Regions from separate parts of the Nocardia sp. NPDC006982 genome, predicted to be linked through region 2. Evidence: predicted binding sites of a transcription regulator. Region 2 holds the regulator's gene; the other holds the start of a gene.

Region 1 (14,630 bases), 330 kb from region 2:
TCCAGACCAAGAACTTCGAAGCCATTGTCGATCTGAAGATCAGCAAGGAGATCGAACTTCCGGTCGGCAGTACTGCGGAACTGCGCCAGGCCACCCCGCTCGGCGATGTGTTCATCGCGGTGTCCAAAGCCAAGGCGGATCCGGGTGCGCCGGTCCTGCACGACGGTGACACGCTGGGCCGGGACAAGACCTCGGCGGGCGCCACCGTCGAGGAGCTGTTGATCTCGGTATCCATGTTGTTCAACGGCGGCGGCGTGGCCGCGCTGACCAAGCTGACCTCGGAGATGGATTCCATCGTCGGTGGTCGCGGCGATCAGATAGCACATCTGATCAATGAAATGACCGGCGTGGTTGGCAGTTTGAACGAAAACAGCGCCCGGGTGGACAGCGTGCTCGCCCAGTTCAGCACGCTGGCCAACACCATCGAGAGCAGGCACTCGGAATTGGGGCAGGTCGCCGATTCGTTGCCGCAGATGATCGGTGCCATCGCGGAGAACAACCGGGCCATCGGCGATCTGTTGCAGAAGATTTCGGTGACCAGCGCGGCGCTCGGCGACTATGCCAACACCTCAGGCGACCAACTGGGCGACCTACTCGACAATGTGCACAAGCTGATGAACGCGCTGTCACAGACCGAGCAGAACTTCGGTCCCGCATTGGATGCGCTGCACGAAATACGCGGCCCGCTCGATGCGTCCTTCCGCGGTAACAGCCTCGCGGTCTACGCCACCGTCACCAATATTCACAACTTCAGCCTGTTGTCGGATCCGGCGCAGGGCAAGTTCTTCGACGGCCGCGACCTAAGCGACTTCGCGGGCAGCCTGATCACCGTCCTGCAGGCGATTCAAGGACGACTGCAGGGGGGTCACCGATGAGTTGGCTCGGCAAATTGATGCAGCGCAAGATGCTGCTGTCCACTATCGGCCTGGTGCTGGTGTTCGTCGTCGGGGCCAGTTATCTGCTGGTGAGCGTGATGCGGGTGAATCCGCTGAAGTCGACCTACGCCGTCACCGTGGATCTGGACCGCTCCGGTGGTCTGCAGCCGGGCAACGATGTGACCCTGCGGGGCTATCGCATCGGCAAGGTGACCTCGATCGAGTTGGTCAATCGCGGACAATCCATCGCCGCGAAGGCCGAAATCGACGCGAAGTACAAGATTCCTGCCGACACCAAGATCTCGGTGGGCGCGCTCTCCGGTGCCGGTGAGCAGTACATCGACTTCCGGCCGAATTCCGAGCAGGCGCCGTACCTGAAGGACGGTTCGGTCATCGAATTCGATGCGGAGAAGATCAAGACCCCGACCCCGATCTGGTCGGTGCTCGACAACTCCAGCGCGCTGATCTCCCAGATCGATCCGGATAAGTTCAGCGTCATCCTGGCCAACCTGGACACCGCGCTCAGCGGTGGCCCGGATCAGTTGCGTGGCATGGTGAACGGCATCAGCCTGGCCATGGCCGGTTTCGACAATCTGCTGCCGCAGACCCAGAATCTGATCACCAACCTGCGCACCATCGCGAACACCACCTCGATGGCGCAGCCCGATCTCGCGACGCTGACCCACAATTCGGGTCAGCTGTTCGACCAGTTCAACAATGCGAACGGTGAACTGCAGGCGGTGCTGGAGAAGGCGCCGGGACAGCTGACCAGTCTCGGTGCGGTGCTGGACAAAACGGCCGATCCGATCACCAGTCTCGCCGCCAACTTCGCGGCGATGACCCGGGCCGCGCAGCTGCGGATTCCGGCGCTGCAGGCGCTGTTCCCGTCCCTGAACCTCGGGTTGTCCGCCGCTGGTGTGCCGGCACATGACAACGAATTCCACGCTGTCGCGGATATTTGGGTTCGGCCGATCTGCCAGTACAAGCACACGCCGATCCGCAATGAGGTGATCCAGGACGGTTCGCTGCCCAAGTGGAACTACTGCGAGAACCCGCCGCCCGGACTGCAGGTGCGCGGTTCGGCGAATGCGCCGCGCCCGAATGTTCCGGACAATGGCGCGCAAATGCCGCCGGGCGCGGATCCGAATGAAATGACCCCGCCGCCGCTGCGGTGAACCCAACAGCGGTGAGTTGACACAGCGAGCGATACGTATTCGACGGTGAGTTACCCCCGGCCCGGGCGTGCGATCCCTGGCCGGGAATACTCCCCCGCAGAGTGCGAACGGTTCGTCTGATGCGGACCGACAAGGCAATATCGGTGCGCTCGGGTGCGCCGGGAAAGTGCAGGATTGTATCGATGTCCACTGATGATGTCGGCGCCGAGAACCAGAACTCGGATGCGCCGAAAGAGGACGCCAAGGCCGACGCGCCCGCCGAGGACAAGACCGTCGAGATCGGGAAGTCGGGTGATGCGGTAGCCGCGGCGCCGACCCCGGCAGCCCCGAAGTCCGCGCCGAAGCAGACGGCGGACACGTCGGCCAAGGGCGCGGCGCAGCCGGTCCCGCAGAATGGCGGCAAGGATCGCGGCGCGCTGGTGCCGATCGTCGCCGCATTCGTCGCCGGCGTGCTGCTCGTCGCGGCGGTGACCGCCGTTGTCGTCTTCTACCGGCAGGCGAGTAATCGCGGCGATGAGCTGGACGCGCACGAGGCGGCCACCGCGGCGGCGTGCGAGTACGGCAAGCTGATCTCCACCTACGATCCGCAGACCATCGACGAGTACCTGAAGAAGGTCGATGCCGCGTCGGCCGGTGATTGGAAGGATCAGTTCGCCAAGCTCGGCCAGGACCTCAAGGGTGTCGTGATCGACGCCAAGGCCACCTCGTCGACCTACGACATGCAGTGCGGTTTCCAGTCCGGCGATGCCGAGCACGCGAATGTGCTGGTGGTGATCGGTCAGACCACCACCAATGTGAATATCGCCGCGGCGAACAAGCCGCCGAGCAAGGTGGAGCTCGTGGTGGTGGCCGGTCTGAAGAAGGTCGGCGACAAGTGGCTGGTCGACAAGTTCGATCTGCCCATCCTGAAGCAGATGGGCAACTGAGCGGATCAACTACTGGCGAAAAGCGCCTCCGGGCGGGTGGGAATGGCACCACCCGCCCGGAGGTCTTTCCGGCGGTCTTACGTCCGGTCGCACCCGGCGGACTCAGAACAGGGTCAATGCCTGAGGTGCTGGTGCGACCGGCTTCCCCGCTGACCGCGGCCGGGCGGATTTTGTGGTCTTGTCGGAGGAGTCCTCGAGCACCGGCTGTAGCTCGGGCAGTTCCGCGGTCGGGATCTCACCGGCCGCCGCGGAGGCCGCGGCCTGTCTGGCCGCCTCGCCCGCGAGGGTGTCGGCCATTTCGTTGAAGTAATTGCCGACGTGTCCACGCACCCAGCGGAACCGGACCGGTCCCGGCCGGGAGGCGATGGCCCGGTCGATCTGTTTGATGAGTTCCACGTTCTTCACCGCGCCGCCGCTGGCGGTGCGCCAGCCGTTGGTCCGCCAGCCGAAGATCCACTCCGAGGCGCATTTGATCGCGTATAGCGAATCGCTCTCGATGAACAGCGGTTCCTCGCCAGGATGGGCGAGTACCGCCTCCAAAAGCGCGCGCAACTCCGCGACCTGGTTGGTTCCGGTGGCGGCTCCCCCACTGCGTGAACCGCCCTGATGATTGACCCAAGCCCAGCCGATGGCGCCGCCGGGATTGCGGAGGCAGGATCCGTCGGTGCTCACGATGATCATGGATGGCACCCTACGCAATCCGACCGACAAGATCGGTACCGTGGAATTCCTCTATCTCCCTTCGCAACTGGGATTCGGTGCGGCGCAGTGCCGAGCGCACGGCGGAATCCACCAGGCGCAGGCACAGCCGACCGAACAGCCCACTCGGTGGAGCGTACTCCGCTTGCGAGGTCAGTACCGAGCGTCCGTAGCCGAGCGGGTCGAAGCGCAGCGTCAAAGTGCCGGATAACTGGCCGCGCAATGTGTAGCCGATCACCACATTGCGCCGGTATTCGGTGATCTCGCATTCGATGGTCGGCCGCCACAGTCCCAGCCTGATCCGCGTCGTGAAGATCGCACCGAGACCCTGGTCGAGCTGGTCTTTCGGCTCGAACGCGGCGACGGCGAACATCCAATCCGGCACGAACTGATGGTTGTCCGTATAGGTGAAGGCCACCTCGACCGGGGCTCCGACGTCGCTCGCGTACTTGATGTGGCCCATAGGGCCCCTCCCTGTTGGCTCCGCTAAAAGTACTACAGCTCTCCTCTTTATTCGAGGGGTTGCCGGGAATTTGGTTGGCGGGCTTACCACATTGATGACCGGGCGGTCGCTTGGTTTGCTGGAACGCGCAACCCAGCTAACTCGGCGGGGTCACAGTTGGTCGACGATGTATTCGGCGATCGGCATGGCGGAGGTCGCCGCCGGTGACGGTGCGTTGAGCACGTGAATCGAGCGCGGTGTGCGTTCGATCAGGAAGTCGTGTACCAGGGTGCCGTCGCGCAGTACCGCTTGCGCGCGGATGCCCGCCTCGCGTGGTCGCAGATCCGCGATCGTGAGATCTGGGCAGTACCTTCGGCATTCGGCCAGATAGCCGCGTTTGAACAGAGAGTTGCGCAGCTCGCGCAGTCCGGTGCGCACATTGGCACGGGCCACCCGATGGAAGCCGGGAAAACCGAGCACCGCACGGGCGTCGCGGGCGTCGAAACTGCCCTTGCGGTAGCCCTCCCGAGCCAGGCCGAGCACCGCATTGGGGCCGACGGTCAGGGTGCCATCGATCATCGGGCTCAGATGTACCCCGAGGAAGGGCAGATTCGGATCGGGAATCGGATAGATAAGTGTGCGCACCAGTCCGGATCGGCCGGGCGGCAGCTGGTAGTACTCGCCGCGGAACGGAACGATGCGGAAATCGGTTTGCAGACCGGCGAGTTGGGCCATCCGGTCGGCCTGCAGACCCGCACAGACCACGAGGGTGCGCGCCGTCCAGGAACCCGCGGGACCTGCCGCGGTGACCGCATCGGTGGTTTCGGTGAGCGCGGTGACCTCGGCATTCAGCACGATTTCGGCGCCCGCGGTCCGGACCTCCTCGGCGAGTGCGTTGGTGACGCGGGTGAAGTCGATAATGCCGGTGGCGGGCACGAACAATGCGCCGACTCCGGTGACATGCGGTTCGCGGCGAGTCATTTCGACAGTGTCGATGAGTTCGACATCGACCCCGTTGGCGACCGAGCGTTCGTGCAGCGCGAGCATCCGCCGGCGTTCGGTGGCATCGGTGGCCACCAGCAGTTTTCCGCACACCTCGAACGGAATGCCCTGTGCCGCGGCGAATTCCTTCGTCCAGGCAGCGCCCTTTCGGCACAGCCGCGCCTTCAGACTGTCCGGCGGGTAGTAGATGCCGGAATGGATGACGCCGCTGTTGTGTCCGGTCTGATGGGTCGCGAGCGCGTCGGCCTTGTCTACGAGCACCAGGCTCGCACCCGGATGACGTCGCAGAATCCGATGCGCCGTCGCGACTCCGACGATCCCGCCCCCGATGACACAGAAGTCGTACATGGGACGCATCGTAGGCGGACTAGACCGCGACGGTGTGGTTCGCCGTCGTCATGGTCGCATTCGGGGTCGCTTCGACGGTTTCCGACGTAGCCGAATCTTCCACGGTCGCAGCATGTTCAGTGCCCGGCGCGGGATTGCGATCGAGCCGCAGGCCGTGTTCACCGAGGGTCGGATCCGTGAAGGTGAATATCACTATGCCGTTGTGCGTATCGACCTCGGCGCGCAACCGGGTGACGCCATCCGGATCGGCGTGGATGCCGAGCCGGTCCCGAGCCGGTTCGGTGAGCAGGAAATCCGTCAGTGCCGTCAGCGCATTGGTATCCACCGTGAAGGCGACGGAATTCGCCCGGCCCGGTGCCACCTGCGCGCCGACATAGGCGGTGCCGAGGCGCAGTTTGCCGCTGATTCCGGCGGAGGCAGGCGAATCGGTATGGGCCTGAGAGGTTTTCACCATGCCGTCGCTGGATTCCGCGGGGAAGCGGCCGAATAGTGCGGGCAGGTCGCGAGTTCCACCGGTCAATATGGCATCGGAGAGCACGGGTCCGTAGTCGGTGTCGACCTCCGGAATCCGAACCGCAGGCGGTGCGGCCACGACGTTGGTGGCGCGCTGGGTATCGGCCATCTGGTGGACGATGTAGGACCCCGCGGTAACGGTGAGACTGAGGCTGGCGGCGCCCGCGAGCACGATGGCGGCATGCCGAGCGATCTGGGCAGGCTTAGGTGTCACGATGCGTTCCTTTCCGTCCGCCCCTGATCCCCTCACCGCGCGGCCCGCATCGTTGAAAGCCGTACGCTTGTCCAGGTTACAGGGGCGGCCGCAGGTGGCGCCCCATGGGCGAGATCAGCATCACAAAGCCTGGTGATACCCGCGATGCCGAACCCGAGCCGAATGGCGTCGTCCATGTTTCTACAAGCTGACGAGCGGGTAAATACACTTAGCTGGCGAGCGTCATTCTCGACTGCCACATCGAGACACCCGGCCAACGGCGTCCGGCCGACACGAACGGCGCACCCAAGTGTGGCGCTCGCCCGCACCTAGAATTCCGGCCGGACCCGATGGTTCGGATGCGGCGGGTCAGGCGAACTGGCCCGCCGTCCGCCCGTCACCCGTCGGCCCAGCGAAAGCTTGTGCGATGGTGAGCCATTCGGCGGCGTCCGCGCCAATTGTTTTCAGCGCGAGATCGTCACGGTGCCGTCGCTGCGTCACCAGCAGGCAGAAGTCGAGTGCCTGACCGGTCACCCGCTGCGCGGCATCCTCGGGACCCCAGGACCACACGTTGTCGTCCGGTGCGGTGAGTTCGACCCGGAATTCCTCGGCCGGCACGGTCTTACCGCGCACGGTGTAGGCGAAGTTCCTGGTCCGCACGCCGATATGGGCGACCGTGCGCAGCCGGGTGGTCGGTGTCCTGGTCAAACCGAGTGCGTCGGCGATGTCCTGGCCGTGTGCGAAGGTCTCCATCATGCGCGCGCTGACCATGGATGCCGGGCTCATCGACGGTCCGAACCACGGCAGTTTGGTGCTGGACGGCAGCGCGCGCAGCGCCTCGATCAGACCGGCACGGCCGCGGCGCCATCGGTCGAGCAGTTCGGCGGCGGGTGCGGTGGCCGCTTCCTCGGCGGCCTCGTCGACGAAGGTGAACGCCTTAGGGCCCGCCTCCTCGACCAGCTTCGCGAAACCGTCCGGGTCGGTCGCGGCCAGTGCGGCGACCTCGTCGGTCCAGGCCAGATGGCCGATCTGATGGGCGATACTCCAGCCGGGCGCCGGTGTCGGCGCGGACCAGTCCGCCAGCGGGGCGACGATTTGTTCCAGTTCCGCGCAGTCGTCGGCGAAATCGCGCAGGAGCGCGTCTAGGTCGGCCATCAGATCCCTGTCCCGTCCAGGCGCACTGCTTCGTACACCGTCGCGATCCAGCATCGCAGCGGGCTCAAAAAAATGCAAGCACGCGTGCTTGTATTTGGCGCGGGCTCGCCGCCGACCGGATTCGGGCCGGTTACCAGCCGAAAATCGTCAGGTGGGCGGCGCCGACCACCAGGCCGAGCAGTGCGCCGTGCAAGTACAACAGCCAGGCATCCTGCTCGACCGAGGCGTAGAACATCTCCATGAACTCCCCCGGGGTGAGGTGCTGGAGTTTACGGGCGGCGAACTCATCGATCTTCTTGGCCTGTTCGAGGGTGAACGCCTCGTCCTCGACCAGGCTGGGAGCCAGCCCGACCGCCGCGCCCGCGGCGCCGACCTTGAGATTGTCGAACTGGCGGCGACCGAAGGCGACGCGCACGATCGAGGTGGTCGGGCCGAGTTGGCGATGGATCTCATCGGAGACCAGCCGCTCGATCAGCTGCCTGGTCTTATCGCCGTTCGGACCGTCGAGCAGTTCCTTGGACAGGTTCGGCAGCGTCAACACCTGATAGGCGAGGATATGCGCGAGATCGGTCGCCGCCTGCGGCTGTCGCTTGGCCAGCAGCGCCTGCTTCCACAAATACCTGTAGCGCGGCTGCGGATCACCCGGTTCGAAGACCATTTTGACCGCGATGACATTCACGATCACGCCGATCGCCGCCGAGGCCAGCAGCACGATCAGCCAACCCGGCACCCAGCCGAACACCGGAATGGTGTGGTGCACATGCATATACAGCGCGAGCAGCAGGCCGAACGGCGCACCGAGCAGGCCGATGCGCACCATGAAACGCAATTCGGGGGCGGCGATGGTGGTGGTCAGATCCTTGAGGATGTACGGGTTTTCCTGCAGATACCGAATGACGAAGGTTTTGATATCGATGAGCTGGTCCACATTGTCGCCGAGCGATTCGAAGGCGCGCCGGGTCAATCCGGGCAATTCCCGGTCCACCCGCTGATAGATGACCTGTTTCATCGCCTTCGGCACCCCGCGCCACAGGTCCGGATTCTCCCGGTACATCACCTCGTCGACGAGCGGTTTGACCTGTTTGCTCGCGAGTATCGCGATGTAATCGGCAATACTCTCCAGATCCAGTTCGTGGATGAAATCCCGCGGACTGCCGATGCGCATCAGCGCCTTGTCGACGCAAATGCTCGCCATCTTCTCCGCACGCGCCGGAATGAATCCCTGGAATCCGAGCCGGCGGCCGTCACCAGAAAATGTCGGCAGCACCTGGACCCGGCGCGGAAAGTACGGATACAACACCTGGAGGCCAGGAATCCGGATTCCGCGAAAAATGACCGGCCAGAACAGCATCAGCACACCGGTCCAGTTGGTGAGCCAACCGGCGAGCGCACTGAAGATCGGAAAGGTGATCAGATCGACGGAGAACTTGGACAGACCGGTCAGCTGTTCCCAATCGATGAACACTCCGGAGGTGAGTGTTGTCATCGGTTGGTCCCCCTAATGCCGCCCAGGTGTGAGATATCTAGCTGCCAACATTCTCATTGGCTCCGATGGGGTGTCAATGCGGGACTGAGCCCGGGGTCTTGCACCGCATCCAACAGCATGAGTGCCCCCACAACGGCGAGCACCGCCCCCACCTGCTTCCAGTCCTGTCCGAACACCCACGTGCTCCTCTCGGATGCAGCGGCTCAGCGAACACCGGCACCGTCCGCCCACCAATAGGGCGGTCCCGCTGTTCTCAGCGCCGCAACACGTATGTCATTGCCGACGGAGGTATCAGCCCGGGGGTGCGGTGAAATCGCGGTCGCCGATTGCGATTCGACCTCGATAGATATCGAGCTTGCGGTCGATGAGCGCGAGATTCTCTTGGATCTCGGCCAGTTTGGCGACCACCTCGCCGCGATGCGCCTCCATCAGCGCGATGCGTTCCGGCTCGTTGCCCTTTCCGGCGGCCACGAGTTCGGCGTAGCGACGCATGGTCTGGATGGGCATTCCGGTGGCTCGCAGCCTGGTGCATACGTAGATCCAGTCCAGGTCGAGCTGGTGGTAGCGCCGCCGCCCGCCGGCGGTGCGGTCGACGGGGGTGATGACCAGGCCGGCGCGTTCGTAGTAGCGCAGAGTGTGCACGCTGACCCCGGTAAGACGCGCGGCCTCACCAATACTCAGCCCGTCCGGATTGTCGCAGCGAACAGGTCCGGATATCGGCCGCGCATCGACTTCGAACACGCTCTGAATTGTAGTGCCGCATCGAACGCTGATCGCTCTGAGCGAACGTGGGCGGCGGTGTGGAACAAACGTGGAAGGCCCGGGGTTGACTGGACATCGCTCAACTTTTGGAAGGGTCGAACACGTGACTACACCACAGAACCTGCCGGTGCTGTTCCTGACCGATCCGATCGTGCTGCCGGGCATGGTCGTGCCCATCGAACTGGACGAATCGGCGCAGGCCGCCATCGACGCCGCGCGCGCCGCGAATACCGACGCGGTGCTGCTCGCGCCCCGATTGACCGAGGGCTACGCCTCCTACGGCGTCGTCGCCACCATCGAACAGGTCGGCCGGATGCGCGGTGGCGCGCCCGCCGCGGTGCTGAAGGCCGAACGGCGCGCCAAGATCGGTCACGGGGTCACCGGGCCGGGCGCCGCGCTATGGGTCGAGGCCGAACCGGTCGAGACGCCCGCCGCCGACGGTCGCACCAAAGAGCTTGCCGCCGAATACAAGAAGCTGGTCGTTTCGGTGTTGCAGCGCCGCGAGGCCTGGCAGATCATCGACGCGGTCAATCAGCTGACCGATCCGTCGGCGATCGCCGACACCGCGGGCTACGCGCCGTACCTGACCGCCGACGAAAAGCGCGAGCTGCTCGAAACCCCCGATACCGCACAGCGTTTGACCAAGCTGATCGAGTGGACCAAGGCGCATATCGCCGAGGCGGAGGTCACCGAGAAGATCAGCGAAGATGTCCGCGAGGGCATGGAGAAGAGTCAGCGCGAATTCCTGCTGCGTCAGCAGCTCAATGCCATTCGCAAGGAACTCGGCGAGGACGAGCCCGACGGCGCCGACGACTACCGCACCCGGGTCGAGCAGGCCGATCTGCCCGATGACGTGCGCGCCGAGGCATTGCGCGAGGTCGGTCGACTGGAGCGGGCCAGCGATCAGAGCCCGGAATCCGGCTGGATCCGGACCTGGCTGGACACCGTCCTCGACCTGCCGTGGACCGTGAAGACCACCGACAGCACCGATGTTTCGGCCGCCCGTGCCGTGCTGGACGCCGATCACCACGGCCTGGACGAGGTCAAGGATCGCATGGTCGAGTACCTGGCCGTGCGCTCCCGCCGAGCCGCGCGCGGACTCGAGGTCGTCGGCGGACGTGGTTCCGGCGCGGTGCTCGCGCTGGTCGGTCCGCCCGGTGTCGGCAAGACCTCGCTCGGTGAGTCGGTGGCACGGGCCATGGGCCGCAAGTTCGTTCGCGTTGCCCTGGGCGGTGTGCGCGACGAGGCGGAGATCCGCGGTCACCGGCGCACCTACGTCGGTGCGCTGCCGGGCCGGATCGTGCGTGCAATCAAGGAGGCGGGATCGATGAATCCCGTTGTCCTGCTGGACGAAATCGACAAGGTCGGCTCGGACTTCCGCGGTGATCCGGCCGCGGCACTGCTCGAGGTGCTGGATCCGGCGCAGAACCACACATTCCGCGACCACTACCTGGATCTGGATCTGGACCTGTCCGACGTGCTGTTCATCGCGACCGCGAATGTCCTGGAGACCATTCCCGGCCCGCTGCTGGACCGCATGGAAATGATCAGCGTCGACGGTTACACCGAGGACGACAAGGTGGCCATCGCCCGCGACTTCCTGGTGCCACGGCAGCTGGAACGCAATGCGCTTACCGCCGAGGAGGTTTCGATCACCGACGAGGCATTGCGCGAGGTGGCGGCCAACTACACTCGGGAAGCCGGTGTGCGGCAGATGGAGCGGTTGATCGCGAAGGCATTGCGCAAGGCCGCGACTCGGCTGTCCGAGGACGGAACTGGTTCGGCCGACAATGTGGTGCCGCTGGGTTACGACGCCGAGCTGGGTTACGACGCGCTGGCCTCGTTGACCATCGATCTGGAGAACCTGAAGGACTACCTGGGTCGTCCGCGCTTCACCCCGGATTCGGTGGAACGCACCGCGGTCCCCGGTGTGGCAACGGGTTTGGCGGTCACCGGTCTCGGCGGCGATGTCCTCTACATCGAGGCCAATGGCGCCGAGGGCGAGCGCGCGCTCACCCTGACCGGTCAGCTGGGTGATGTCATGAAGGAGTCGGCGCAGATCGCCCTCACCTACGTGCGCTCGCACTTGGCGGAGATCGGCATCGAACCGTCGGTGCTGGATCGCAATATCCACATCCACTTCCCGGCGGGGGCGGTGCCGAAGGACGGGCCGTCGGCGGGTGTCACCATGGTCACCGCCCTGGTGTCGCTGGCGCTGGGTCGGCAGGTGCGCGCGGATGTCGGCATGACCGGTGAGGTCACGCTGAACGGCCGGGTGCTGCCGATCGGCGGGGTCAAGCAGAAGCTGATGGCCGCGCAGCGTGCGGGTCTGAAGACGGTGTTCATCCCGGCTCGCAACGAGCCGGATCTGGACGACGTGCCTGCGGAGGTGTTGGCCGCCCTGGATGTGCGCCCGGTCGCCGATGTGGCCGACATCCTGGCCTACGCCATCGAGCCGGTCGCCGAACCGGCCCTGGGCGCCCCCGCATTCGCAGCGAGCGCCTGATATTCGCCTCGAACGGGCCGTACCTGCGGGTACGGCCCGTTTCGTATGCATGCTCGCCGTGACCGCGACGCAAGGGCGGTGCAAGCCCGGGCGCACACGATCGTGGCATGACTCCTACCCAGCGGATTCCCGTTCTCGTTGTCGGCGGCGGCCTGGTCGGACTATCGGCCGCGCTGTTCCTCGAATATCACGATGTCCCTTATGTTCTCGTCGAAAAGCGAACCAAGGCATCGGCGTTGCCGAAGGCGCGCGGCCTGCACACCAGGACCACCGAGCTGTTCCGTCAGGTCGGCGTCGAGGGGCGGGTCCGCCAGGCCTCCGCGACCGCATTGCGGGCGGGCAGCTTCGGCGGCGCGAGCCGGGGCACCAGCCTGATCACGGCTGAGCCGCTCGACCTGAGTCACTTGCGGTCGGCAATGGCGGCGGCCGATCCCAGCCCGTCGCAGTTCTGCTTCCTGCCCCAGGTACTGCTCGAGCCGGTGCTTGCCGAGCAGGCCCGCGAACGCGGTGGTGATCTCCGATTCGGAGTCGAGCTCATCGATTTCGAGGCCGATGATGCGGGTGTCACCGCATCCCTGCGGGACGAGTCGGGTCGCAGCTCGGTTATCCGGGCCGACTACCTCATCGCGGCCGACGGTGCGGCCAGTCCGATCCGTCGGGCATTGGGTATCGCAGGCTGGGAGCTGCCGCCGACGCGCCACTACCTCAATGTCTTTGCGCGGACGGATCTTACGGAGGTGCTGGGCGGTCGCACCTTCAGCCAATGCGAGATCAGCAGTGACACCGTGCGCGGACTCGTGTTGTCCAAGAACAACACCGACGAATGGTCCTTTCAGCTCGAATACGACCCGACCCGTGAGACGGCCGCGGACTATCCGGACGAGCGCTGCATCGAACTGGTCCGCGCTGCGATCGGCGTGCCCGATATCGAGGTCGAGGTGCTGGCGCGAAGTGCTTGGGACACCGGAAGTTTCGTGGCCGACGAGTATCGGCGCGGCCGGATCTTCCTGACCGGTGACGCCGCCCACCGGCACGCGCCGTGGGGTGGTTTCGGCGGCAATACCGGTGTCGCCGACGCGCATAATCTGGTCTGGAAATTGGCTGCCGTGCTGTCGGGTACCGCCGGGCCCGCGCTGCTCGATTCCTATCAGGTCGAACGGTGGTCACGTGCGATCATCGCCGCCGAACAGGCCAATCTGGGAGACGACTTCGAAACCCGCTACGGCATCGAAACCCCCGACAACGCAGACATTTTGGCGCGTCGGTTGGATTTCGGGGCGGTCATGTCGCGGTTCCGGTACGCGTCGAGCGCGGTATCGCGCAAACCCGCGGAGTGCGTCGAATGGGTCGAGCCGCATGTCGATCGGCTGACCGGACAGGTCGGAACGCGACTGCCGCACCTGTGGCTCGACGCCGAGCACACCACCTCGACCCTGGATCTCTGTGGACCCGGTTACGCGATACTGATCGCCGGAAAGTCGGCTGCCTGGCGCGATGCCGCGGCCGATGCGCAGCGCGAAACCGGTATCGAGATCGCGGTGCACGGCTTGGGTAGCGAATGGGGTGCCCGCACCGAGCTGCCGCAGGGCGGTGCGCTGCTGGTGCGTCCGGACGGACATGTGGCCGCGCGCTCCGATGCGGGTATGTATCCCCGGTCGCTGGTCACGACGTTGCGTTCGCTCATGGGCTGGTCCTCGGATGCTCAGCTGCCGAGTTCGCGCTCGACCGAGCGCGCATTACCCTGGGCGACCGCGCACAGCACCGGTTCGGTGTCCGGACGCTCGGCATAGATTTCGCACGCGACGACGGCCCTGTCGACCCGGAGCGACGGTGGCCTCGCCGCGCAGCCGGGTACCGGCGGCGGACCGCAGGTAGGTGAGGGTAAAGCCGTTGCTAGTGCCCCGTCCAGATAGGTTGCCGCGCTATCCGGTCCGGCCGGCTCGCCGAGCGCAGGCGAAACGCGGCGCGACACGGCACGCGGCACCGCCATTTGACTGCGCTCGACGGATCTCGGTACCTCAGAAGCCAGCTGGACGCGGGCACTAGCGTCCGCCAGGTGGAGCGCGGAACGGTCAGACGGTCGGGCGGGGCCGGCGCAGCAGCCAGGCCAGGAACGATCGCCGCAGCGGGCGCGGATACTTCGCCACCACGGCCCCGGAGCCGATCTCCCCGTCGACTCGGAGCAGCGGCGATCCGGGCAGACTGCCCTCGGTCACCTTGTTCTTGACGGTCCCGCTGCTGGCTTGCACCCGATCGAGGTCGACCCGCCAGCCGCGCGGCACGATCAACTGGATCGTGCCGGAACCCACGGCAACATGTACCACGACCTCGCGATGCGGGCACAGTGCCTGCGTGAAGTCGATTTTGATGCCGCCGGAACTGCATTCGGCCGTGATCTCGGCGGGGACGATCCACGCGCCGTCCTTCACCCGCGCCCCACTGCCGGTGCGCAGTTCGATGGGTTCGCGCGCGGCGGCGATCACCGGCAGATCGGCGGTGATGGCGACCAGTTCCTGCGCCGTCTGCGCCGAATAAACCGCGACCAGCC
Region 2 (14,630 bases):
CGGCGGCGCTCGAACCCGGCGAGCGCGCTACCCTGGTCGGCCTTCTGCAGCGCACCGCGGCGGCGAACGGACTCATCCCGGGCATTCACCCGGGCCTGGCCGCCCGGCGGACAAGTGCTGAGCTCAGATCAGCACGCCGGGATTGAGGATTCCGGCCGGATCCAGCGCGGATTTGGCGGCCCGTAAGGCATTCGCGAACGGGTCGGGGCGCTGCCGGTCGTACCAGGGGCGGTGGTCCCGGCCCACCGCGTGATGGTGGGTGATGGTCCCGCCCGCAGCCGAGAGCGCCTCGGAGACAGCGGCTTTGATGTCATCCCACTGCGCGAGCGTACTGCCCCAGCGCCCCGCGGCGTAGATGCCGAAGTACGGTGCTGGACCGTCCGGATACACATGGGTGAAGCGGCAGGTCACCACGCCGGTGGCGCCGACGGATCGGATGGCCGCATTCGCGGCCTCGGTCACTGCTGCCTTCAGGTTTTCGAATTTGTCCCAGGTGCAGGCGGTTTCGAAAGTTTCGGTAATCATCGACCGGGCCGCGAGGGCGTCGCGTTGATAGGGCATACGCAGGAATGACGAACGCCAGGTGTCGGCCGCGCCCGAACCTGCTCGATGCTCGGTCGATTCGGTGTAGCACGCGGGTTCGGGGAGAGTGCCGCCGTGGTCGGCGACCAACTCGAGTGCGCGTTCCATCCAGGTGCGCGTCGGGTGATCGGCGGATTCGAATCCGAGCACCAGCACACCACCGCTCGTGGCGGCACCGGCATTGAGAAATGCCTCGGCCGGATCGAGCAGCCGGCAATTGGTCGGGTAGAGGCCGGACTGTGCGATGGCCCTGGTCGCGGCCACGGCCTGGGTGTAGTCGTCGAAGTGCACGGAAGCCGTTGCGCGCCAACGCGGCCGGTCCTGCAAGCGCATCCACGCCTCGGTGATTATTCCCAGTGTCCCCTCGGATCCGAGGAACATCCGATCCGGTGACGGCCCGGCCCCTGATCCGGGCAACCGCCTCGATTCGCTTGTGCCCGTCGGGGTTACCACTCGCATCGACTCGACCAGGTCATCGATATGGGTGTACAGCGTTGCGAAATGTCCACCGGCCCTGGTGGCCAGCCAGCCGCCGAGCGTCGAGAATTCGAACGACTGCGGAAAATGCCGCAGCGTCAGATTCGCGCCGCGCAGTTGATCCTCCAGCGCCGGACCGAAGACGCCGGCCTGAATTCGCGCCGCCCGGCTGGTGCGATCGATCTCGAGCACCCGATCGAGCCGACCGAGGTCCAGACTGATCGCCCCCGCGAATTCGGTCGATCGAGCGGGCAACCTCGGCTCGACCCCGCCGACCACGGAAGTTCCACCCCCGAACGGGATTACCGCGATATTTGCCCCGGCGGCCCAGTCGAGTACGTCGACGATCTCGCCTTCCGTGCGCGGCCGAACGATCAGATCCGGCACATTGCGCACGTCGCCGAGCAGATTGCGCACCACATCGCGAAATGCCTGACCGTGCGCGTGCGCCGCCCGATCGGCCGGATCGGTCGACACCAGTCCGGCGAGCGAATCCGGCGTGGTCACCCGCGGTTCGGGCAGTCCGAGCGATTCGACCGACGGCGGTTCGTGTGGCGCGAGATCCGCATCGGGCAGAATCGCCGCGACCCGCGCCGTCAGTGCTTCCCGCTCCGCGCCGACGACCGCGTCCTCGACATTGCCCCAGCCCCACCAGGACCGCGTCTTCGTCGGCACATCCACTCCTTTCGGCGGATCGACGCCGCCGTCACCGCCATCCTCGTGGACCACCGGATCGACGGGCAACCCGCTTCGGACACCCCGGGCGGACGGAATCGGGCCGGTTCGCCGTGGTCGTCGGTGGATCACAAGTGGTCGACGATTCGAGCTCGGGCCATCGGGCCTGACAAGAATTCGACGGCCCTTTCTTCCTGCATCGGGAATAGACATCGTGGGCCGTCGGTTGAGCTGATCGACAGTGTTGAGTGTGTTCGGCTCAAGTTTCAGTTGACGCCCGGTGTCGAATGGGTGCAGGATTGAGCCGACCACGCTCAGCGTTGCTGGGACCGTGCTCCGTGAGGTGCTTGGGGCGAGGTCTCGCGGCACCCGACCCGGTTGACCCGGGCGGATGCCGCAGAGCGGGTAGATCGCCCGAAGACCGCGATCACCCAGCACCGACACAAGAAGTTACGTCAACTAGGAGGAACCACCATGGCTCGTGCGGTCGGAATCGACCTCGGGACCACGAACTCGGTCGTCGCCGTTCTCGAAGGCGGCGAGCCGGTCGTCGTCGCGAACTCTGAAGGATCGCGCACCACCCCATCGATCGTCGCGTTCGCCAAGAACGGAGAGGTTCTGACGGGTCAGCCCGCCAAGAACCAGGCGGTCACCAATGTCGACCGCACCATCCGCTCGGTCAAGCGCCACATCGGCACCGATTGGTCGGTGGCCATCGACGACAAGAAGTACACCGCGCAGGAGATCAGCGCGCGCGTGCTGATGAAGCTGAAGCGTGACGCCGAGTCCTACCTGGGCGAGGAGATCACCGATGCGGTCATCACCGTGCCCGCGTACTTCGAGGACTCGCAGCGCCAGGCCACCAAGGAGGCCGGTCAGATCGCCGGTCTGAACGTGCTGCGCATCGTCAACGAGCCCACCGCGGCCGCACTCGCGTACGGCCTGGACAAGGGCGACAAGGAACAGACCATCCTGGTCTTCGACCTCGGTGGCGGCACCTTCGACGTCTCGCTGCTGGAAATCGGCGAGGGCGTCGTAGAGGTTCGCGCCACCTCCGGCGACAACCACCTCGGTGGTGACGACTGGGACGAGCGCGTCGTGAGCTGGCTGGTCGACAAGTTCAAGGCCAGTGCGGGCATCGACCTGACCAAGGACAAGATGGCCATGCAGCGCCTGCGTGAGGCGTCCGAGAAGGCCAAGATCGAGCTGAGCTCGAGCCAGAGCACCTCGATCAACCTGCCCTACATCACCGTCGACGCCGACAAGAACCCGCTGTTCCTCGACGAGCAGCTGACCCGCGCCGAATTCCAGAAGATCACCTCGGACCTGCTCGACCGCACCCGCGCGCCGTTCCAGTCCGTGATCAAGGACGCAGGCATCAATGTCGCCGATATCGACCACGTCGTGCTCGTCGGTGGCTCGACCCGTATGCCCGCCGTCTCGGACCTGGTCCGCGAGTTGACCGGCGGCAAGGAGCCCAACAAGGGCGTGAACCCGGACGAGGTCGTCGCCGTCGGCGCCGCCCTGCAGGCCGGTGTGCTCAAGGGTGAGGTCAAGGACGTCCTGCTGCTCGATGTCACCCCGCTGTCGCTGGGTATCGAGACCAAGGGCGGCGTGATGACCAAGCTCATCGAGCGCAACACCACCATCCCGACCAAGCGCTCGGAGACCTTCACCACGGCCGATGACAACCAGCCGTCGGTGCAGATCCAGGTGTTCCAGGGTGAGCGCGAGATCGCCTCGCACAACAAGCTGCTCGGTTCCTTCGAGCTGACCGGCATCCCGCCGGCCCCGCGTGGTGTGCCGCAGATCGAGGTCACCTTCGATATCGACGCCAACGGCATCGTGCACGTGACCGCGAAGGACAAGGGCACCGGCAAGGAGAACACGATCAAGATCCAGGACGGCTCCGGCCTGTCCAAGGAGGAGATCGACCGGATGGTCAAGGACGCCGAGGCGCACGCCGCCGAGGACAAGGCCCGCCGCGAGGAGGCCGAGACCCGCAACCAGGCCGAGTCGCTGGTGCACCAGACCGAGAAGTTCATCAAGGAGAACGAGGACAAGGTCCCCGCGGACGTCAAGACCAAGGTCGAGGCGGCCATCGCCGAGGCCAACGACGCGCTCAAGGGCACCGATATCGCGGCCGTGAAGTCCGCGGTGGAGAAGCTGGCGACCGAGTCGCAGGCGTTGGGTCAGGCGATCTACGAGGCATCGGCCGCCGACCAGGCCGCGTCCGGCAACGGCGCGTCGAGCTCCGCAAGCGATGACCAGGTCGTGGATGCCGAGGTCGTTGACGAGCCGGTCGACACGGAGAAGAAGTGAGCGACGGAAACTCCGAACAGGAGCCGATCACCTTCGTCGACAATCGCAAGATCGATCCGCAGGAGCGGAGCCCGCGGAGCGACCAGACGGCGCAGGCCGGTGAAATCCGGGAACCGGCGGCGGAACAGTCTGCCGCCGGGCCCGGTCCCGAAGCCGGGAACGGCACCGAACCCGTCATCGGTTCCGATGAGGGCGCCGAGATCCTGGCCGAGGCCATCACCAAGGAACTGGCCGAGCGCACCGCCGACTTGCAGCGGCTGACCGCCGAATACGCCAACTACCGGCGTCGGGTCGAGCGGGACCGCCAGGCCACCATCGATTCGGCCAAGGCGGCCGTGGTCTCCGAATTGCTCGGTGTACTCGACGATCTCGATCGTGCGCGGGCGCACGGCGATCTCGATGCCGGACCACTCAAGTCGGTCGCGGATAAGCTCGCCGACGCGCTGCACAAGCAGGGGCTGCAGGAATTCGGTACGGAGGGTGAGCCTTTCGACCCGACCCTGCACGAAGCCGTGCAGCACGAGGGCTCCGGACACGATCCGGTGATCGGCCTTGTCATGCGCAAGGGCTATCGGTTCGGCGATCGAGTGCTTCGGCACGCGCTCGTCGGGGTAACCGATGGCGTGGCCGATCTGGTCGAAGAAGAGGCATCGGATGCTGATGCCAATGCGAACAACCAATAGGAACCCGAGAGGAGGAGATGCCCGGTGAGCCAACGGGAGTGGATCGAAAAGGACTTCTACAAGGAGCTGGGTGTCTCCTCCAGCGCCTCGCAGGACGAGATCAAGAAGGCGTACCGCAAGCTCGCCCGTGACCTGCATCCGGATGCCAATCCCGGCGATACCAAGGCCGAGGAGCGGTTCAAATCCGTCAGCGAGGCGCATGCCGTGCTGTCGGATCCGGCCAAGCGCAAGGAATACGACGAGACCCGAAAGCTGTTCGCCGGTGGCGGATACGGGCGTGGTGGCTTCACTCCCGGTGCGGGCGGCGGCTTCTCGCAGGACTTCAATATCGGGGACATCTTCGGCCAGGCGAGTGCCGGCGACGGTGGCCTCGGTGACCTGCTCGGCGGCCTGTTCAACCGGGGCGGCGCGCGCACCGCGAGCCGTCCGCGCCGCGGCGCCGATGTGGAGACCGAGACGACCCTCGGCTTCCGCGAGGCCGCGCAGGGTGTCACGGTTCCACTGCGAATGACCAGTCCGTCGCCGTGTACCACCTGTCACGGCAGCGGCGCCAAGCCGGGGACCAGTCCGCGAGTCTGCCCTGTCTGCAATGGCAACGGTGTGATCAGCCGCAACCAGGGCGCGTTCGGCTTCAGCGAGCCGTGCGACGAATGCCGTGGTAGCGGTTCGATCATCGACGATCCGTGCGTCGATTGCCACGGCAGCGGCATCCAGAATCGGACCCGCACCATCACGGTGCGGATTCCCCCCGGTGTCAGCGATGGGCAGAAGATCCGGCTGGCCGGACAGGGCGAGGCTGGACTGCGTGGTGCGCCCTCGGGTGACCTCTATGTGACCGTGCACGTCAGCCAGGACAAGGTCTTCGGCCGCAACGGCGACGACCTGACCCTGGTGCTGCCGGTCAGTTACAGTGAATTGGTGCTGGGCACAACGGTTTCCGTGCCCACGCTGGAAGGGCGCGTCGGTGTCAAGGTGCCTGCGGGCACCGCGGACGGTCGCATCCTGCGGGTGCGCGGCCGTGGCGTGCCCAAGCGCGGCCCCGCCGGCGGGGCGGGCGATCTGCTCGTCACCGTCAAGGTGGCCGTGCCGCAGAAGCTGGACGACAATGCCGCCGAGGCGCTCAAGCGCTACGCGGAGGCGGAGAAGACCAGCGGGTTCGATCCACGTGCGGGATGGGCAGGTGCGTGATGTCCGATAATCCGAAGCAGGCGTCCGGCGGGGCGTCGCGGGCGGAGTTCTTCATGATCTCCGTGGCGGCCCAGCTGGCGGGTATGCACGCGCAGACACTGCGCACGTATGACCGCCTCGGACTGGTTACGCCGCAACGGACTTCGGGTGGCGGTCGACGTTATTCGGCACGGGACGTCGAACTGCTTCGCGAGGTGCAGCGGTTGTCCCAGGACGAGGGCGTCAACCTGGCGGGCATCAAGCGCATCATCGAACTCACCAATCAGGTCGAGGAACTGCAACAGCGCGTCGCCGAGATGTCGGCCGAGCTGGATCGGCTGCGCGCGGGGTATCGCCCCGATCTCATGCCGCCGCAACGCAGTACCGCACTGGTGGTGTGGAAGCCGCGCAATAGGCGCTGATAAGCGCGAAAAGGCTCCGGGATTCGGTTTCGGCCGAGCCCGGAGCCTTTTGTCATTTCGTGCCGATAAGTGAATGTGTGATTTCGCGACGCTGAATAGGGTTGCGGACCCGAATAACCGCGGGCAGCGCTCGAGCAACCTCCGGAATCGGGTTTCATTACCCGACAACCAGTTCAGCCTCTCGTGGGTGTCGGCATGTGGTTCGGCAGGATTGCCAACGGTGTGCCGAGCTGCGAAGTTTGCTGTGACCCTTGCTTCGGCAAACAATGTGCCGGATCGCGCCGCCGATTCCGTCGGTCGCCAGGTCGGCCGACGCCTGCGGTTTGCTCGAGCCGGATGGGTGGTCCCGGATCGCGGGTTGCCGCACGATCGCTCCGAGATACCGTATGGGATGAATCTTGCAAACCGGGCCATCCGAATTCGGTGAATATATGCCGGATTTCGCCGTCGTGTTCGTTCTTTCGGTTTGTTTTCAAGGGTTTTCGTAGTGCGGTTCCTCGTTTCGAGGGAATTACATACGTGATGTTTATGCGACTGATACCGCGGCTGGCAAACCTCGCCTACACTCGTTACGCATCGGCTGCTGTCGAGTGTCCCGCAGCACCTCACTCGCCGGCACGGGTTTGTGTTCGAGTGCAAAAGGGGTTGTGACACAAATGGACTCGCGGACCGTCGCTTTGATAAGAACAACGTTCAAGGCGGTTGCTGCAGAGGAGGGGGGTCCGGCCAAGCTAGCCAGTTCGTTCTACGCAATTCTGTTCACGGACTATCCCGCCGCCCGGGATTTCTTCCCCGCAGCGATGGATTCCCAGCGTGACAGATTGGTGAAGGCCATCTCCTACGCGCTGGATCGGCTCGAGGAGCCGAATAAGTTATTGCCATTCCTCGCCCAACTCGGGCGCGATCACCGCAAGTACGGGGTGCAGGCCGCGCATTACACCGCCGTGGCGACCTCGTTGAAGTCCGCCATGCGGATCTTCGCCGGCACCGAGATGTGGACCGACGAGGTCGACCGGGCCTGGGACGAGGGCCTGAAGATCATCGGCGACACCATGATCGGCGCGGCCGAACAGGAATCGGCGCCGCCGGTCTGGAGCGGGACCGTCGTCGAGCGCCGCGAGGTCCTGCGCAATCTCGCCGTGGTGCGGCTGCAATTGAATCAGCCGATGCAATATGCCGCCGGCCAGTACATCAGCGTGCAGATCCCGGCCCGGCCGCGCATGTGGCGCTATCTGTCCCCGGCGGTGCCCGCGAATGCGAACGGGGAGATCGAATTCCACATCCGCGGGGTGCTCGGCGGCTGGGTCAGTCCGGCCATTGTCGGCCACACGAATATCGGTGACCAGTGGCTACTCGGTTCACCACTCGGCGGACTCGGCGTGCCGCGCAATGTGAAACGCAAAATGCTGATGGTCGGCTGCGGTACCGGTATCGCACCCCTGCGCGCCCAGCTCATGGCGATGGCACAGCGGCGCGTCAATCCGCGGGTGCATCTGTTCGTCGGCGGCCACCACCCGTGTGACCTCTACGATCTGGAGATCCTGAGCCAACTGGCCACCGCCAATAAATGGCTCACCGTCACGCCGGTCACCGAGAGCGATGAAAACCCTTGGTGGTACCTGGATTCCGGCGAGCCGGAGCACACCTGGCCGGGGCTGGAAGCCCGGATGACCGGCCAGATCGGCAAGGTCGTCGCGAGCTACGGCTCCTGGTCCGACCGGGATGTGCAGATCGTCGGATCACCCTCGATGGTGCAGACCACCAAGTTCCGTCTCATGGCCGCCGGAACGCAGACCAAGAACATCCGCCACGATCCGCTCTTCTGAATTATTGGCCGCGCCTGCGGCGCATGCGCTTCGACGACTGGGACGCGAGACGGGCCGCGAACTCCTCGCTCGTAAGACTCGCTCCGGACGGGGGGACTAGTGCTTGAACAGCCCCTGACCGGGTGCCGCGTGCTGTGGCGTTGATTGCAGTGCCTTCGGTGCGGCAGGTTCGCGGGCTCTGTCTGATTGCGGCGCAGCGTGTTCGCGACCCCTGGCGAACATCGCTCGTGAGACTCGCTCCGTGGTGGTCGGGCCGTCGATCAAAGTCCCTCGAATTGTATTGCCGGAGCAGGAGTTCCGGTCTCGACAAGCCGATCCAGAGTTACGCGGACCATATTGGGTGAACCGCAGACCAGCACCTGATGGTGGTCGAATGCGCCGTGTGAACCGACGACATCGGCGAGCGTGCCGAAGAGCATATCGTCGAGCGGGAAGCCGATGTCCACGCGCGACTGCTCGTACCATTCGTCGACCCAGCCCGGATCCTCCGGCCCCTCGATCACGGGAATCACCGTGAGCCAAGGCAATTCGTTCGCCAGCAGGAACAGCATGTCATCGGCGTAGAGGTCGCGCGGGGAGCGCCCGCCGACGAACAGGTAGGTGGGCGGCGGATCCTCGTGGCGGGCCAGGTCGAGAATCTGGGAGCGCATCGGGGCCAGCCCGGTGCCGCCCGCGATCATCACCACCTCGTCGCCGTACGGATCGACGGCGAAAGTGCCCAGGGGAGCGCTGATCTGCCATTCGTCGCCCGGTTGGGTGTCGGCGACGATACTGCCGCTGCACCAGCCGCCCGGCACCGTGCGCACATGGAATTCCAGCTTGCCGTCCAGCGACGGCGGCAGCGCGGGGGAGAGTCGACGTCGCATCCCCGGATGCTGCGGCACCTGCACCTCGACGGATTGACCGGCGAGGAACGGGACGTACTCGCCGATCAAACGAATAACCGCGATGTCCTGACGCAGCCGATGGTGACCGACCACCGTCGCCTTCCACACCGGGGGCGCGCCATTGCCGACCGTGCTCGAATCTATTGTCATCGGGGTGTAGCGCGAATATTCCCTCGTTCAAGGGGAATGGAAGCGCCATCCTCCTTTCAGAGGTTGGGTTGCGGGGAAATGTCAGTGGTGCCGGTTAGGTTGTCTGCGTCCTAGTGTGCAGGCGGAGCGGGCGCTTGTTGCGGAGTGGAATCGGTGCCGCTTTCTGTGGAATGAAGCTGTGCATCAACAGAAGTCGGGTGCACGTCTGAGCTTTGGCAAGCTTGGAAAGTTGCTGACCGCAGCGCGCGGGCGGACGGGGTGATTGCGCGATGGGGCGCAGGTCGCTCAGCAGCAGATGCTGCGGACCTATGCGCAAGCCCTCGATGATTCTTTCAAGGTGAAAGGGCGTGGCCGGCCGAGGTTCAAATCGCGGAAGAAGACGTTGCTGTCGCTGCAATACATCTTGCGCGGGTTCAGCATCCGCGACGGCAGGCTGCTCCTGCCCAAGGGGGTGAGTATCCCGGTGGTGTGGTCGCGTGAACTGCCGTCGGACCCGAGTTCTGTGCGTATCACGCGGGATAATTTGGGGCATTGGTATGCGTCGTTCGTCGTGCGGCGGGAGCTGGAAAGTGCGCCGGTAGCCCACGGTGGTGTCGGAATCGATTGGGGGGTGCGTGTCACGGCTACGGCCACCGATACCCGGTTCGATTTGCCCTTTCTCGGGCGCCGGAAGCGGAGCGCCGCGGAATTGGCGAAAGCGCAACGCCGCATGGCCCGCCGGCACCGTGGAAAGCGTGGCCCGCAGTCTCGCGGATACCAGCGGGCCGCGCAGCAGGTGGCGAAGTTGCATAAGAAAGCGGCGCGGCAGACCCGGCACGATTCGCGGGTGTGGGCGAAACGCGTTGTCGCCGAACATGGGTTGATCGCGGTGGAGGATTTCAGGCCGAAATTCCTGGCAAAGTCGACGATGGCCCGTAAATCGGCGGACGCGGCGATCGGCGCGGCATTGCGGGAGTTGATCGAGCGTGGCATGCGGGCTGGCCGGAAGGTGGTGTTGGTTCAGCCCGCCTATACGTCGATGACGTGCAGTCACTGTTTCGCGAGAGCCAAGCGACTGGAACTGTGCGAGAGAATTTTCCGATGCCCCGACTGCGGCTTTACTGCGGGTCGGGATCGCAACGCTGCCAGAGTGATTCTGGTTGTGGCAGAACGCGGCCACAACAGTGTTGAGGATGTGAGACAAGCGGGTCATCTACCTCGGGTGGGTGGTTCGGTTGCGGTCTGAGCTGTGAATCTCCTGCCTCCAGGCAAGGGAAGCGTTAAACGGGATCTGAGCTGATTACCGACTCGGGTGTGCCTACCGCCATCAGGGCGCGGCGGGTGTCGGCGATCATGCGGGCCGAACCGGCGATCTGGATCTGCCGGTCGGACCATGAACCGAAGCTGGCGACGACCGCGCCCAGGTTTCCGATCAGGCGGCGGTGCATGCCGTAAGGCTCGTCCTGCGGTGGATGCGGATACCACCACGGGTTGGTCTTCTGCTCGCAGACCGGGACCACGGTGAGCCACGGATTGCTCTGCGAGAGCTGCCACATATTCTCCACGTCGTAGAGATCGCAGGGGTAGCGGCCGCCGATGAAGAAGTGCACGCGCGGATTGATGCCGCGCTGACCCATCTCGATCAGCTGCGCGCGCAGCGGGGCGATGCCGGTGCCCGCACCGATCAGCAGCACGTCACGGCCGCTGTCGCGATCGATGTGCAGACCACCGAGCGGACCCGCGATCATCCACCGATCGCCGACCTTGGTCTCGTTGACGATCGCCGGGCTGACCCAACCGCCGCGGATCTTGCGCACGTGGAATTCGATCTCGCCGTAAGGATTCGCCGGAATCGCCGGCGAGAGGTAGCGCCACATCTTGGGGCGCTGCGGCAGCGAGATCGGTACGTACTGCCCGGCCTGATACGGAATCGGGCTGTCGGTCTGCAGCCGCACGATGGCCAAGTCCTCGAGCACCCGACGATGGCCGACCACGGTCGCATCCCAGTACGGCTGCGATTTGTCGGAATTGGCGCCGATGGCCATGGAGGCGGAGATGAGGATGGTGATATCGCGCCAGCCCTCCTCGAGCGAGCGATTCCACATCGGACCGTTGAAGACCCGGAAGGCGGCCAGCAGCGCCCGCCCCGCGATGTCGTAGTGCGCGGCGATGACACCGTACTTGCGGTGATCGCGCGCCAACTGTTCCAGGAACCGCTGGGCCCGCTCCCAGTCCTCGAGATTGTCGAGCACGTAATGGATGGCGGTCACCACCCGCTTGGCCTGCATCTCCATCGCGGGCGGGAACAATTCCCGCAGCTGCGGCTTCTCCGCAAACAGGTGACCATAAAACGCACTGATCAACCGCTCGGGTCCGTTCGGTGACTCGATCACCGCTCGGAAGTTGGCGCGGACCAGCGCTGCCGAACGCGCATCCACGACGTGGAGCTTCCTTTCCCTCAAAATCTGCCCAGGGACATATCCGTAACCGGCGGTCCTCCGCCGACAAGTATCCCTGAAAATCACATGGTCGTGTGGGTATGGCCGATCACGCCCGCGCTCACGGGTAATCCGTGGGCAAATCGGGGCTGCTCTGGGCCGGATATGCAGGATATCGCGACCTCGCTCGCGCCGGGTTACCGCCGGGTCAACTCGTGACGTTCGCGCGCACCGCGGGCGCGACCAATTCGGCGTAGCGATGTACCTGGTCGACGGGGTCGCCCTCGGTCGGCCAGAAGATGAAGCCGTCGATGCGCTGGTCACGATGCAGTGTGGATAAATCGTCCACCCAGCGCTCGGGCGGGCCCTCCAGGAAGCCGTGGTTCGTACCGTCGGCGGTGATGGTGCCCGACAGGTTGTAGACCCGGCGGATGGTGCGCGGATCGCGGTGCGCCGCGGCGGCGGCATCGTCGATGCGCTTGCCCGCCTCGGTCAGGAATTCGGGCGGGGCCCAGGCCGCCGAGGGCAGCCAGCCGTCGGCACGCTGTCCGGTCAGGGCGAGCATGCGCGGTCCCTTCGCGCCGAGCCATATACCTGGATCGTGCTGCGGCTGTGGTCCGGGGTGGGCACCGGCGAGCAGGTGATAGGTGCCGGGCACCCGGACCGAACGTTCGTCGCTCCACATGGCCCGGATGACCGCGATGCCCTCGGCCAGCGCCTGGACCGATTCGCCCGCGCTCAGGTGGTAACCGCCCATGGCGGCGATGGCGGCCCAGAACGCGCCCGCGCCGAGTCCGAGATGGATCCGGCCGCCGGTCATGATGTCGAGGGAGGCAACGGATTTCGCGAGTACGGCGGGATTGCGCAGGGGCAGGTTGGCGACATCGGGGAAGAAGGTGAGTCGCTCGGTCCGCATGGCCAAGCCGGTGATCAGGGTCCAGGTGTCGAGGAAGCGTCGCTGGTAGGGATGGTCCTGGACGCCGATCAGGTCGAGTCCGGCGCTTTCGGCATATGTCGTCAGCTCGGTGAGCTGCTGGTAGTTGTCGGCCTCCGGAATCAGGAAGAGGCCGAATTCGGGTGGGCGCGAGCCCTTTTTGCGGGCGCTCACGCCTCCGCCTCGCTGGCGCTCGGCTTCGCTGTGCCAGCCAAGGCGGCTGTGTCTTCGGCTCGCTCGCTCACGCGCGACCTCACATGGCAAGCACGGTTTTGCCCCGCGCCCCCGTCGCGCCGATGACCGAGGGGCCCAGGTCCAGTGGGACGGTCGCGTCGATCGGCACGACCACATCGCCTGCCGCGACCCGATCGAGCAGGCGGGTCAGTTCCGGTCCGCGCCCGGAGGATTCGATATTTCCGCCTTTGATGCCTCGATCGCGCAGAGCGTCCGGATCGGCGGACCAGATGGTGGAGTAGACGGTGCCGCCGTCGCGGACCAGTGCGGTCAGTTCGGCCAGCACCTCGGGTGGACTCACCAGATCGAACAGTGCGTCGACGCCGTCGGGATGCGCGGCGGCGACCTGTTCGGCGACCGGACCGCGGGTGTAATCGATGGTCTCGGCAGCGCCGAGCCTGGTCATCTGATCGGCGACCGATCCGCGCGCCGTCGCGATGACGTGCGCTCCGGCGATATTCGCCAGCTGCACCAGGAAGGAGCCGACGCCGCCGGTGGCGCCGACGATCAATACCGTCTGGTCCGGTTCGATCTTGGTGGCGTCCACGATGTCCTGCGCCGTGATGCCCGCGGTCGGCAGGGCGGCCGCCGCGACGGTCGGCACCCGGTCGGGGATCGGGACCAGGGTGGCGTCCTGGGGCAGTACCGAGTACTCCGCGAAGCTGCCGTGGCCCGCGGGCGGGACCAGGAATTTGCCGACGACGCGGTCGCCGACGCCGAATTTGGTGACGCCGGGTCCGACCGAGGTCACCGTGCCCGCGCCGTCGACGCCGAGGATCATCGGGAAATCGTGCGGCAACTTGCCATCCAGAATGCCGCCTGCCATCTTCTGGTCGAAGGGGTTGACACCGGCCGCCTCGACCTGGATTCTGACCGCACCCGCGCCGGGTTCGGGGGTCGGCATTTCGGCCAGTTCGGGTGTTGCTCCGAAGCTTCGTACCACGATCGCGCGCATCCATCGCTCCTCGAGTCGGGCTGGATTTGATGCATCAACCAACGGCCAAGGCCATCGTAGGCATCGCGGTGTCGAAGGCCCGGTGATTGATGCCATTCGGCAGTGTCGCGGCGTAGCGTTCGAACCGAGACTGTTCGGGTGTCGAGCGATTCGCTCGAGAAATCAAAGTTGAGTGGAACAGACTCAACCTTTCGGGCGTTGGATAGTGCGAATCGACTAGTAGGAAGGTGACTTGTGGACTCGTTCAATCCCACCACCAAGACCCAGGCGGCCCTGACCGCCGCCCTGCAGGCCGCCTCGGCCGCGGGCAATCCGGAGATTCGTCCGGCGCACTTGCTGGTGGCGTTGCTGGATCAAACCGATGGCATCGCCGCCCCCTTGCTCAAGGCCGTCGCGGTAGATCCGGCGACCATTCGACGCGAGGCACAGGACATCGTGGATAAGCTGCCGCGAGCGACCGGTGCGACCACCACACCCCAACTCGGCCGCGAGGCATTGGCCGCGATCACCGCCGCACAGCGCCTGGCCACCGAACTCGGCGACGAATACGTCTCCACCGAACACGTCATGGTCGGCTTGGCCGAGGGCGATTCGGATGTGACCATGCTGCTGAAGAAGTACGGCGCGACCCCCGATGCGCTGCGCGAGGCATTCACCACCGTACGCGGCAGCGCGCGCGTCACCAGTGCCGATCCGGAGGGCAGTTATCAAGCGCTGGAGAAGTATTCGACCGATCTCACCGCGGCCGCCCGTGCAGGCAAACTCGACCCGGTCATCGGGCGTGATACCGAAATCCGCCGTGTCGTACAGGTTTTGAGCCGTCGCACCAAGAACAATCCGGTGCTGATCGGTGAACCAGGCGTCGGCAAGACCGCGATCGTCGAGGGCCTTGCCCAGCG

What was found. The regulator HspR, encoded in region 2, represses chaperone genes until heat shock. The targets are predictions, from matches to a motif close to ANNTGAGTNNNNNNNACTCANNT.
Region 1: a site for HspR is predicted at 9,639-9,661, ahead of lon (endopeptidase La). Genes of this name have one in related genera too.

What each region holds. Positions count from the first base shown of each region.
Region 1 is NZ_JBIAFV010000002.1:640,630-655,259, reverse strand. It holds gene ACFYOW_RS11925 (MCE family protein) at 1-875, shown strand, start outside; gene ACFYOW_RS11920 (MlaD family protein) at 872-2,050, shown strand; gene ACFYOW_RS11915 (hypothetical protein) at 2,233-2,976, shown strand; gene ACFYOW_RS11910 (ribonuclease H) at 3,079-3,657, opposite strand; gene ACFYOW_RS11905 (SRPBCC family protein) at 3,668-4,138, opposite strand; gene lhgO (L-2-hydroxyglutarate oxidase) at 4,289-5,467, opposite strand; gene ACFYOW_RS11895 (hypothetical protein) at 5,487-6,194, opposite strand; gene ACFYOW_RS11890 (TIGR03084 family metal-binding protein) at 6,543-7,328, opposite strand; gene ACFYOW_RS11885 (hypothetical protein) at 7,459-8,814, opposite strand; gene ACFYOW_RS11880 (MerR family transcriptional regulator) at 9,106-9,555, opposite strand; gene lon (endopeptidase La) at 9,740-12,082, shown strand; gene ACFYOW_RS11870 (FAD-dependent monooxygenase) at 12,190-13,872, shown strand; gene ACFYOW_RS11865 (DUF1707 domain-containing protein) at 14,155-14,630, opposite strand, start outside.
Region 2 is NZ_JBIAFV010000002.1:314,753-329,382, reverse strand. It holds gene ACFYOW_RS10535 (MarR family winged helix-turn-helix transcriptional regulator) at 1-146, shown strand, start outside; gene ACFYOW_RS10530 (FAD-binding oxidoreductase) at 124-1,734, opposite strand; gene dnaK (molecular chaperone DnaK) at 2,209-4,056, shown strand; gene grpE (nucleotide exchange factor GrpE) at 4,053-4,739, shown strand; gene dnaJ (molecular chaperone DnaJ) at 4,764-5,927, shown strand; gene ACFYOW_RS10510 (heat shock protein transcriptional repressor HspR) at 5,927-6,328, shown strand; gene ACFYOW_RS10505 (FAD-binding oxidoreductase) at 6,985-8,154, shown strand; gene ACFYOW_RS10500 (FAD-binding oxidoreductase) at 8,415-9,191, opposite strand; gene ACFYOW_RS10495 (RNA-guided endonuclease InsQ/TnpB family protein) at 9,454-10,416, shown strand; gene ACFYOW_RS10490 (FAD-binding oxidoreductase) at 10,451-11,608, opposite strand; gene ACFYOW_RS10485 (LLM class flavin-dependent oxidoreductase) at 11,817-12,716, opposite strand; gene ACFYOW_RS10480 (NADP-dependent oxidoreductase) at 12,796-13,731, opposite strand; gene clpB (ATP-dependent chaperone ClpB) at 13,966-14,630, shown strand, end outside.